3 regions of the Paraburkholderia youngii genome follow, and region 2 is predicted to be linked to each of the others. Evidence: predicted binding sites of a transcription regulator. Region 2 holds the regulator's gene; each other region holds the start of a gene.
What was found. Region 2 encodes FNR, which switches genes on or off when oxygen is low (the NO sensors DNR and NnrR bind a similar motif). Its sites were predicted from a motif close to TTGATNNNNATCAA; they were not measured.
Positions count from the first base shown of each region.

Region 1 (3,280 bases), on a different contig from region 2:
ATCAAACATGTCGCGCAGTTCGTATTTGCGCTGGGGCGCGTCAACGTCCATCAGCGTCAGATACGGCGCCGCGAAACTCCATTCCTCATCCGACACATCAGTCGGATACCCTTTGCGGTCGGTTGTTTTCATCCCGCCAGGATACCAGGCCTCAATCGAAGTTCCTAACACGCTCTAATTGCTCGACATCGCTGGCTTCGTCCGCGTTGCTGTTCCAATAGCATCCTCAAGACCGAAGCGCGAAGGCAAGAATCGACATTAGGAGCGGCGCGACGATTGCGCCGGACCTTTCGCGAAGCGTCGGCGGTTAGTCGACCAGAAGATGACGATCGACTCCTCCGCGCTGCATTTTGCCATTCATAGCGCTACTTAGAGGCGTTAAGGAAGGTCTGCAAAAGTCCTGGCATTGAGATTTCGGTGAACTATCTTGGGATGAAGGGAGTGAGTTGAGGAGAGCCCAGATGACGCAACTTGGACTTGACCTGGATCTGACAACGAAGCGCACGCGTAAGCGAGAATTTCTCGATGAGATGCGACGCGTTGTGCCTTGGTTGAAGCTCATTGCGCTGATCGAACCGCACTATCCGACTGGCAAGACTGGACGGCCGCCGTTCCCGATCGCGACGATGCTGCGCATTCATGTTATGCAACAGTGGTTTGGTCTGTCCGATCCAGCGATGGAAGAAGCGTTATATGACGTGCCGCTGTATCGTGACTTCGCAGGACTTGACGGCGGCATGACGCGTTTGCCGGACGAGAGCACGATTCTACGGTTTCGTCACCTTCTCGAAGCGCATGGACTGGCTGCGCAGATGCTCGCGATGGTCAATGAAATCCTGGTGGACAAAGGCCTGATGCTCAAGACCGGGTCGGTCGTCGATGCCACGTTGATTCCGGCGCCCAGTTCGACGAAAAACAACTCCGGAACGCGCGATCCCGAGATGCGTCAGACGCAGAAAAGCGGTAACTGGTACTTCGGAATGAAAGCGCACATCGGCGTGGACGCAGAGTCGGGCCTGGTCCACACCGTCATCGGCACGGCGGCCAACGTCCACGACATTACGGAGGCTCATGCGCTATTGCACGGCCAGGAAACGGACGTGTACGCTGATGCGGGATATCAGGGGATCGAAAAGCGTCGCGAGACTGGCGGGGTGCGCTGGCACATCGCGATGAGACCAGGCAAGCGCAAAAAGCTGGATCTGAGTGATCGTTTGGACGCGATATACGATCAGATCGAGCGGCTGAAGGCCGGCGTCCGCGCCAAGGTCGAACATCCGTTCCGCGTCCTCAAGCGGCAGTTTGCCTACACGAAGACCCGATATCGAGGTTTGATGAAGAACACAGCCCAGATCACGACGTTGTTTGCTCTGAGCAATCTATGGATGGCGCGTAGAGCTTTGCGCAAGGCTTGATAACCGAGGCGCCGTGTCTTGCGCCTCAGTAGCGCTGCACGGAGCGGCGTAAACCGCAGGCGCCTTAACGACTCAACAAATTTTCATCACCGCCACTGCGAAAAATATAGAAGGTCAGCGCTCGAAATGCGGGTTATGCAGACCTTCCTTTAACAGACCAAAGCAATCATTTTGTTAAGGCTTCTTAGTGCTACGGAGAGCCACACGGCATATCGCAATCTCACGAACGGCTGCAAAGCATTTCGGGACGCATTGCGCAATTCGGAGCGCGGATGGACAAGTGCAAGAATTTATATGGCCTGCGACGCGGTAACGCACACAAGCACTGCGTAAAACATCAGTTGATTGCGATCAACGCTATCGGCCACGAATTCGGACACACTGCAGAAGGTTAATGGCTAAAGGTAATGACAATGATAAAGCAACTCCGCAATGTGGCTGCTGCACTACTCCTTATGTCACCATTTGGACCGCACGCAGCTAACGCCGCCGACAGTGCAGTCGTCGGAAACTACGCAGGTGATTGGTTGGTACGCCTCCGCGCGATAAGCATTGAACCGCAAGTTCGCAGCACTGACACGCTTTCCGCGCTCGATGTCGGCGTAAGCAACGCGCTGGTCCCAGAGGTCGATTTCACTTATATGGTACGGGACAGCATCGGCGTGGAGTTGATTCTTGGTACCTCACGTCATCACCTGACGTCGAATCTCGGCGACCTTGGTGGCGTTAACGTGCTGCCACCGACATTGTTATTGCAATATCATTTTAATCATGGGGGACGCGTTCGACCGTACGTTGGTGCCGGACTCAACTACACGCTCTTCTATAACAACGGATTGCACGCGGGAGGTGTACCCGTCTCTATAAAGAATCACAGCTTTGGTCCTGCGCTGCAGGTCGGGATTGACGTGCAGGCATCAAAGAGTCTATTCGTTAACGCCGACATCAAGAAGATATGGATGAAGACTGACGCATCGCTTAGCGGCTCGACAATTGGCGCCTTGCATGTCGATCCGGTGGTCATTGGTATTGGCGTCGGGGTGAAGTTCTAGACGTTGCGAATCTCAAGCGACAGACGGTTCAGTGAACGGCTGGCTTCGCTCCTAGTACAGTGGTTAACTTGGGAGAAGATGGGCATGACAGATAGGAAAGCTTTTAAGGAGTGGTTAATCCCCATCGGTGGTTGGCTGTTCGTTTCCCTTGCTGGGTGCAGCCCCAAGTTTCTCGTCCTGAGTCCCAAGGGTAGCGTAGGCACGGCGGAGAGATCACTCCTCGCCTCGGCCACATGGGCCATGCTGCTGATCGTAGTGCCCGTTATTATCCTCACGCTTACCTTCGCGTGGCGCTACCGCGCGTCGAACCGCAGCGCACGCTACGTCCCGACCTGGGTTCACTCAACGGCGATTGAAGTGGTGGTCTGGGCCATACCCGCTGCCATCATTCTGTTCCTCGCCATCCTTACGTGGCGTACCACGCATGAGCTCGACCCTTATAAACCCCTGGAATCAGACGTGATGCCCATCAACGTCGAAGTCGTCGCGGTCGACTGGAAATGGCTCTTTATCTATCCTGACCTCGGCATCGCTACACTGAACGAATTGGCGGTGCCTGTGAGCACGCCGGTCAATTTTCGCATCACGTCGGACTCGGTGATGAACTCATTCTTCATCCCGCAACTTGGCACTCAAGTCTACGCGATGGCCGGCATGCAAACCCGGTTACACCTGATCGCCGACGAAGCGGGCGACTTCACGGGCTTCTCGTCGAATTACAGCGGCAAAGGCTTCTCCGACATGAAGTTCCGTACGGTGGCTACGAGCCAGCAGGGCTTCGATGCGTGGGTGGAGACGGTAAAAGCTTCATCG
Region 1 is NZ_JAALDK010000003.1:760,575-763,854, reverse strand. Features, by position in the region: gene G5S42_RS41940 (IS5 family transposase) at 1-132, opposite strand, end outside; gene G5S42_RS41935 (IS5 family transposase) at 462-1,415, shown strand; gene G5S42_RS41930 (OmpW/AlkL family protein) at 1,829-2,467, shown strand; gene cyoA (ubiquinol oxidase subunit II) at 2,552-3,280, shown strand, end outside.
Region 1: a site for FNR is predicted at 1,757-1,770, ahead of G5S42_RS41930 (OmpW/AlkL family protein). Genes of this name have one in related genera too.

Region 2 (3,280 bases):
GCGGGCGGGCCCTTTTATCTGCAGCAGGGGCGCGCCACGCGCGTTGACAAATCCAACCTCAGTGGAGAATCGGCATGTACCAACATATCCTCGTCGCGCTGGACGGCAGTAGCTTCTCGAAACGCGCGCTGAAAGAAGCGGTGACTCTCGCCGCGTTGACGAAGGCCGTCGTGCATCCGGTTTATGTAGTCGACAAGACGCCGATCTTTTCCTATGCCGGCTATTACGACCCGCTCGCGCTAGTCGAAGCATTGCGCCAGGACGGCCACTCGGTGCTCGAGGAGGCCGAGCAGGCCTGCGCCGCCGCCGATGTGCGCTGCCGGCCCGCGATGATCGAGTCGGAGAGCCTGTCCGACGATGTCGCCACGATCGTGCTGCGCCACGGCGAGCAGGTCCACGCCGATCTGCTCGTGCTGGGCACGCATGGGCGACGCGGCGTGCGGCGCCTCGTGATCGGCAGCGTGGCGGAGCGGGTGCTGCGTTTCTCGACCTGTCCGGTGTTGCTGATGCGCGAGCAAATCAGCGAGGAAGCGCCAGAGGAGTAATCCGCGGTAGCGGGGCGCGGCGGCGTGGAGCACTACACGAGCGCGTCGGCTGGTATCTGGATCGAGATCCTGAAACCATGGCCCGGCGAGCTGATGAACGACACGTTGCCGCGCAACTGCCGCACACGTTCGCGAATGCCAAGCAGCCCGAATGAAGTTGTTCCCTGCGCATGATCCAGCGCGACACCAACGCCGTCATCGTCGATATCGAGCGATACGATCGGGCCCGCGCAGGTCATGTCGATGCGTACGCGCCTCGCCTTGGCGTGCCGCGCGACGTTCGTCAACGCCTCCTGAACGATGCGAAACAGCGCCGTCGCCGCGAATTCGCCGCATACCGGCTCGGCGGGTTCGAGATGCACGCTGGAGCGCACGTTGTAGCGTTTCGTGAAGTCTTCGGCCAGCCAGTCGAGCGCGGCGGCGAGTCCGAGGTCGTCGAGCAGCGGGGGGCGCAGATCGGCGGCGATGCGCCGCAGCGAAGCGGCCATCCAGTCGATCTGCTGTTGCAGCTCACGCGTTTGCGCCGCAAGCGGCTCAGTGTCGGCTTGCTTGTTCAGCTTCGCTTCGAGCAGCGCGACGCTCATTTTTAGCGCCGTCAGCCGTTGGCCGAGATCGTCGTGCAGTTCGCGCGCAATCCGTTTCTGCTCGTTTTCACGGGCGATGTGCGCGTGCGTGGATACCTGGCTCGCGCGTTCGAGTTCCGCGAGACGCATGCGCTCGGTCAGATCGCGCGTGACCTTGGCGAAGCCGAGCAGCGCGCCCGACGCATCGTGCACGGCGGAAACGACCGCATTAGCCCAGAAACGCGAGCCGTCGCGACGCACACGCCATCCTTCGTCCTCGGCGCGGCCTACGGCTGCGGCGGTTTCCAGTTCGCGCGCGGGCTTGCCGGCCGCGATGTCTTCCGGGGTATAGAACTTCGAGAAATGCTGGCCGATGATTTCTTCGGGCGTGTAGCCCTTGATGCGCTGTGCGCCGGGATTCCAGCTGGTGACGCGGCCGGCGGGGTCCAGCATGAAGATAGCGTAGTCCTGCACCGCCTCGACCAACATGAAATAGCGATCCTCGACGGACACGTCCGACCCGGACGCAGCACTGGTGAAGCAGGAAGACTCGCCGCTCGATAGACCCATCGCTCCTCCAGGCGGCCACGCAAGGTCGCATACCGCAACGCACTGAGTTATATCAGTTCAGGAGCGCCTGTTCCACCCGGCATGTCCCGCGAACGAACGTGGGTCGAGCGTCGCGCCGGTGCTCAAACCCGAGCCAGTCGTTCCGGATCTTCGATGCGGATCGTTTTGCCGTTCGCCTTGACGAGGTGCTCGCGCTGGAACTTCGAGAACATCCGGCTCACCGTTTCGAGTTTCATGCCCAGAAAGCAGCCGATTTCCTCGCGCGTCATGCGCAGATGAAACTCCGCCGCGGAAAAGCCGCGCGCCTTGAAGCGCTTCGACAGATTCAGCAAAAACGTCGCGACGCGCTGTTCGGCGGTCATCGTGCCGAGCAGCATCATCTGGCTCGATTCGCGCACGATCTCGCCGCTCATCATCTGATAGATGTGATGCTGCATCGGTTTGATCTCGCGACAGATCGCCTCGAGCTGCGCGAACGGAATGATGCACACGACGCTATCTTCGAGCGCAATCGCATCGCAATTCTGCTTGCCCTCGCCGATGCCGTCGAGGCCAAGCGAGTCGCCGGCAATCTGGAAGCCAGTCACGTGCTCGCGACCGTCGCGATGCATGACCACGGTTTTGAATGAGCCGGCGCGTATCGCGTAGATGCTTTGAAACTCGTCGCCCGCGCGATACAGCGCGTCGCCGCGTTTGATCGAGCGCGTCGCGCAGATCAACGCATCGAGCCGGCTCAGTTCGTCCGGTGTCAGCTCGGGCGGCATGCAGATCGCGCGCATCGCGCAGGTGGAGCAGCCCGTGACGGCGTGGCGTGCCGCCGCGGTGCTGGGCGCGACGTGGATCGGTACGACGTGCGAGGTGCGAGGCGCGTCGTGGCGGGGTTCACGGACTGCGGCAACTTGCATGATCGGCTCCTGGCGGTCAGACCCGGTGCGCACGACGCGCATAGGCAATCGCTTCGATGGCGCGGCAGGCGAGCTCGAACTCCGAGGTCTTGTCGAAGAAGAAGTCGGCGCCCGCCGCTTCGCACGCGCGGCGAAACGCCGTCGCGTCATGATTGGTCAGCACGATGCTGACGATGGACGGCCGCACCCGCGCTAGCGCAGCGAGCAGCAGGAGGTCGGTCTTGCCCGAGAAGCACGGGTCCAGCACCGCGACATCGGCGCGACTCGCGACGATGTCGTCGAACGCGTGCTCGACGCCCGCCGACTCGCCGGCGATTTCGATGCCGGGAATCAGCGCGATCAGGCAAGCAAGCCGGCGCCGGACCTCGACCGCATCGTCGACGAGGAAGACTCTCGATAAGGTGGCTGACGGGGCGGTGTCCATACCAACCAGTATTGGCGACCTAATCTTGGAAACATATCGGCAGCGCTTTAAGCGGTGCTAGGAGTCCAGGTAGTGGTTGTAGGATTATTCCTAGTGGGTTGCTGGCGATGTCGTCCAGCAGCGGCAGCGCCGAGCGGCGGCCCGTTGACCAGCGTCAAGCCGAGTGGCGGGGCGCGCTTCACACTGTCGGTGCAAACGCGCGAGGGCACCACTTCGGGTCATGCCAGCGCTTTCAGAGGGAGTCCGACATGTATGCACGAATTCTGGTTGCAC
Region 2 is NZ_JAALDK010000002.1:960,424-963,703, reverse strand. Features, by position in the region: gene G5S42_RS44615 (hypothetical protein) at 1-47, shown strand, start outside; gene G5S42_RS35775 (universal stress protein) at 75-545, shown strand; gene G5S42_RS35770 (PAS domain-containing sensor histidine kinase) at 578-1,678, opposite strand; gene fnr (fumarate/nitrate reduction transcriptional regulator Fnr) at 1,801-2,583, opposite strand; gene G5S42_RS35760 (response regulator) at 2,600-3,007, opposite strand; gene G5S42_RS35755 (universal stress protein) at 3,256-3,280, shown strand, end outside.

Region 3 (3,280 bases), 150 kb from region 2:
CTTCTCAATTCATCGATAAAGCCGAGGCCGACCTGATTCGGCACCACCTGGTTGTCCAGAATCCATTTCTTGCCTTCGTGCACCGCGACCGTTTCGGAGAGCAGATTGTGCATCTCCACCACTTCGACGCCACGGTCGCGCATCTTCGTGACGAAGTCGAAGTGGTCGCGCTTCGCGTTCTCGACCCACAGTACGTCGTCGAACAGCAGTTCATCGCAATTGCTCGGGGTAAGACGCTGATGCGCGAGCCCCGGTGCGCAGACCATCACTTTGCGCAGCTGTCCGACTTCCGAGTAGACGCCCAATTCACCCGCTTTCGCGTCCGTGTTCGCCATGATGACCTCCTGAATATCAGTGGTGACCCGCTCTGTTCAATCTGATGTCGTTAGATTGTGATCCTTCCGGTTACGAGGGCGTAGATGCCGATGATTGCGCCAATGATGATGACGGTAAAGATGAACCAATCGGAAATGATGAAAACGTTCTTGCTTTGCTCTCGTCGCGCCCAAAAATAAAGTGCTGTGCCGGGCGCGTACAGCACCGCGGCAAGCAGAATGAATTTCAGGCCGCCCGCGAAGATCATGAATGCGGTATAGATCACGGCGATCGCGGCCATGATCAGGTCGCGCCGGCGCTCGTCGGCGCGAAGGTCGTAACCGTCGCCGCGATTCGCGTTCATGCATCCGAACACCGCGACGAGCAGGTACGGAATCAACGACATCGCGCTCGTCAGATTCAACATCAGCGCGAATGCATCGCGCGAGAAGTACGTGCTGATGACGAGCAACTGCACCACGATGTTGGTCAGCCACAATGCATTAGCCGGCGTCTTGTTGATGTTTTCCTTGCCGAAGATCGCAGGCATGTCTTCGGTCCTCGCCGCCGAGAACAACACTTCGGCGCAGATCAACGACCAGGCCAGATAAGCGCCGAGCACCGAAATCAGCAGACCTATGCTGACGAAAACGGCGCCCCAGTGACCGACCACCGCTTCGAGCACCGCAGACATCGACGGCTGCCGCATCGCCGCAATGTCCACGCGCTCGAGCACCGCATAAGGCAGCATCGTCACGAGCACCATCAGCGAGGTGACGACGACGAAGCCGAATATCGTCGATTGCCCGACGTCGGAGCGCTTCTTTGCATAACGGGAATAAACGCTCGCCCCTTCGATGCCGATGAACACGAACACGGTGACCAGCATCGTGGCCCGTACCTGCTCGAAGATATTGCCTTCGAGACCGCCGCCGTAGAGGTTGGCCTGGAACAGGTCCATCCGAAAGCCGAACAACAGGATCAGAATGAACACCAGAATCGGAATGATCTTGGCGATCGTAACAATACTGTTGATGAAGGCCGCCTGCTGCACGCCTTTCAGGATCATGTAATGAAATAGCCAGATGCCGATCGAAGCAACGACGATCGCGACGACCGTATTACCCTCGCCGAACACCGGAAAAAATGCGCCGAGTGTCGACTTGATCAGCACCCAGTAAGAAACATTGCCGATACAACTGCTGATCCAGTAGCCAAATGCGGAAAGAAAGCCCGGATAGTCGCCAAAACCCGCTCTCGCATACGCAAACACGCCGGCGTCCAGTTCTGGCTTTCTTTCCGCCAGCGTCTGAAACACGCGCGCCAGCATATACATGCCCGTGCCCGCAATCAGCCATGCGATCAGGGCGCCCAGCGGACCGGTGGCGTCGGCGAAGGTACGCGGTAGGGAAAATATCCCGGCTCCGACCATGCCGCCCACGACCATCCCGGTGAGCTGCACTTTTGAAAGCTTTTGTGGAGTGGACGCCATTCGGATTCCTTTTTAGTGACCCAACAAGGATCTGTAATCAGATTCGAACGAAACGTGTCTCTCGGCCAATCTTGCTGTTGATCCGCCGCGTTACTCTGCAACCACCACACGAAAAGAATGGTCTGTCCGCTGACGTTTGTCAATTTATCGCCGCTCGCATCGATAAGTCGCATTCAATATCGATGATTTAAAAATAATGCGACGTGTCGCATCACCAACGCGGTTTTCTCGAATGATGGGAATCGCTGAAGCGAGCTGAAAATGTGGTCGCTCAGAACTACTGATAAGCAGCTGAGCGACAGCTCGGAATGACGCGCGAACGTCATCAATGGTCCAAACCCGATGACGATTTCGCAGTGGCGGGTTTTGGGTCCAACTATGACTCGCGCAACTTCCTCAACGTCAGCCGCGCTTCGAGGCCGCCGCCAACGCGGTTGTGCAGCGTGAGCGTCGCGTCCATCGAAAGCGCGAGTTGCCGCGCGATCGCGAGTCCCAGCCCCGTGCCGCCTGTTTGACGATTGCGCGAATCTTCGAGTCGCACGAACGGCTCGAACACCGTCTCCAGCGACTCGGCCGGAATGCCGGGACCGCGATCGAGCACCGACACGGTCGCCTCGCCATCGTGCAACGCGCCGATCTCGATATGCGCGGCGCCGGCGTACCTCAGCGCGTTATCGACCAGATTGCCGACGATGCGCTTCAACGCCTGTGGACGCAACCTCAGCGACTGGCCGAACTGGCCCTGCAGCGACACTTGCTGACCGGCGTCCACGTAATCGCAGACGAGACTATCGAACAGTGCATCGGGATCGATGCGGCGCGGCACTTCGGTCGTGCCGTGCATCGTGCGCGCATAGGTGACCCCTTCCTTGACCAGCGCCTCCATTTCCTGCAGGTCCTGGCGCAGCTTCGCGGCTTCGCTGTCGTCGTCCATCGTGTCGACGCGCAGACGCATGCGCGTGATCGGCGTCTGCAGATCGTGCGAAATCGCCGCGAGAATCTGCATGCGCTCGGTCATGTACGTGGCGATCCGATCCTGCATCGCGTTGAACGCGCGCGCGGCGCGCGCCACTTCGGACGGACCGGCTTCGGGCAGACGGTCGGCCTTCAGGTCAGGGCCGAGCGTGTCGGCCGCGACTGCGAGCTGATTGAGCGGGCGCGTCGCGAGCCGCACCGCCAGCCAGCAGCAGGCGCCGAGCACGAGCAATTGCAGCGTCAGCACGAGCGGCAGCCAGCGCGACAACGGTGCGCCGGGCATCGGTCGCAGGTCGATGGTGAGCGGCGTGCCGTCGCTCAGTTTCAGGTGCACCTGCAGACGCTCGCGATCGCCTGGCACCGCGTTGACGGTCAACGGATATCGCGTGCCGATGCCGTCGCCGATCGATTGCGCGACGCGCGCCGACAGGCTTGCGTCGACCGGTGCGCCGGCCACGCCCTCGCCGAGCACGAACTCGTAGCTGCGCCGCGCAAGCC
Region 3 is NZ_JAALDK010000002.1:1,111,940-1,115,219, reverse strand. Features, by position in the region: gene G5S42_RS36415 (arginine deiminase) at 1-266, opposite strand, end outside; gene G5S42_RS36410 (basic amino acid/polyamine antiporter) at 386-1,807, opposite strand; gene G5S42_RS36405 (ATP-binding protein) at 2,184-3,280, opposite strand, start outside.
Region 3: a site for FNR is predicted at 1,937-1,950, ahead of G5S42_RS36410 (basic amino acid/polyamine antiporter). Genes of this name have one in related genera too.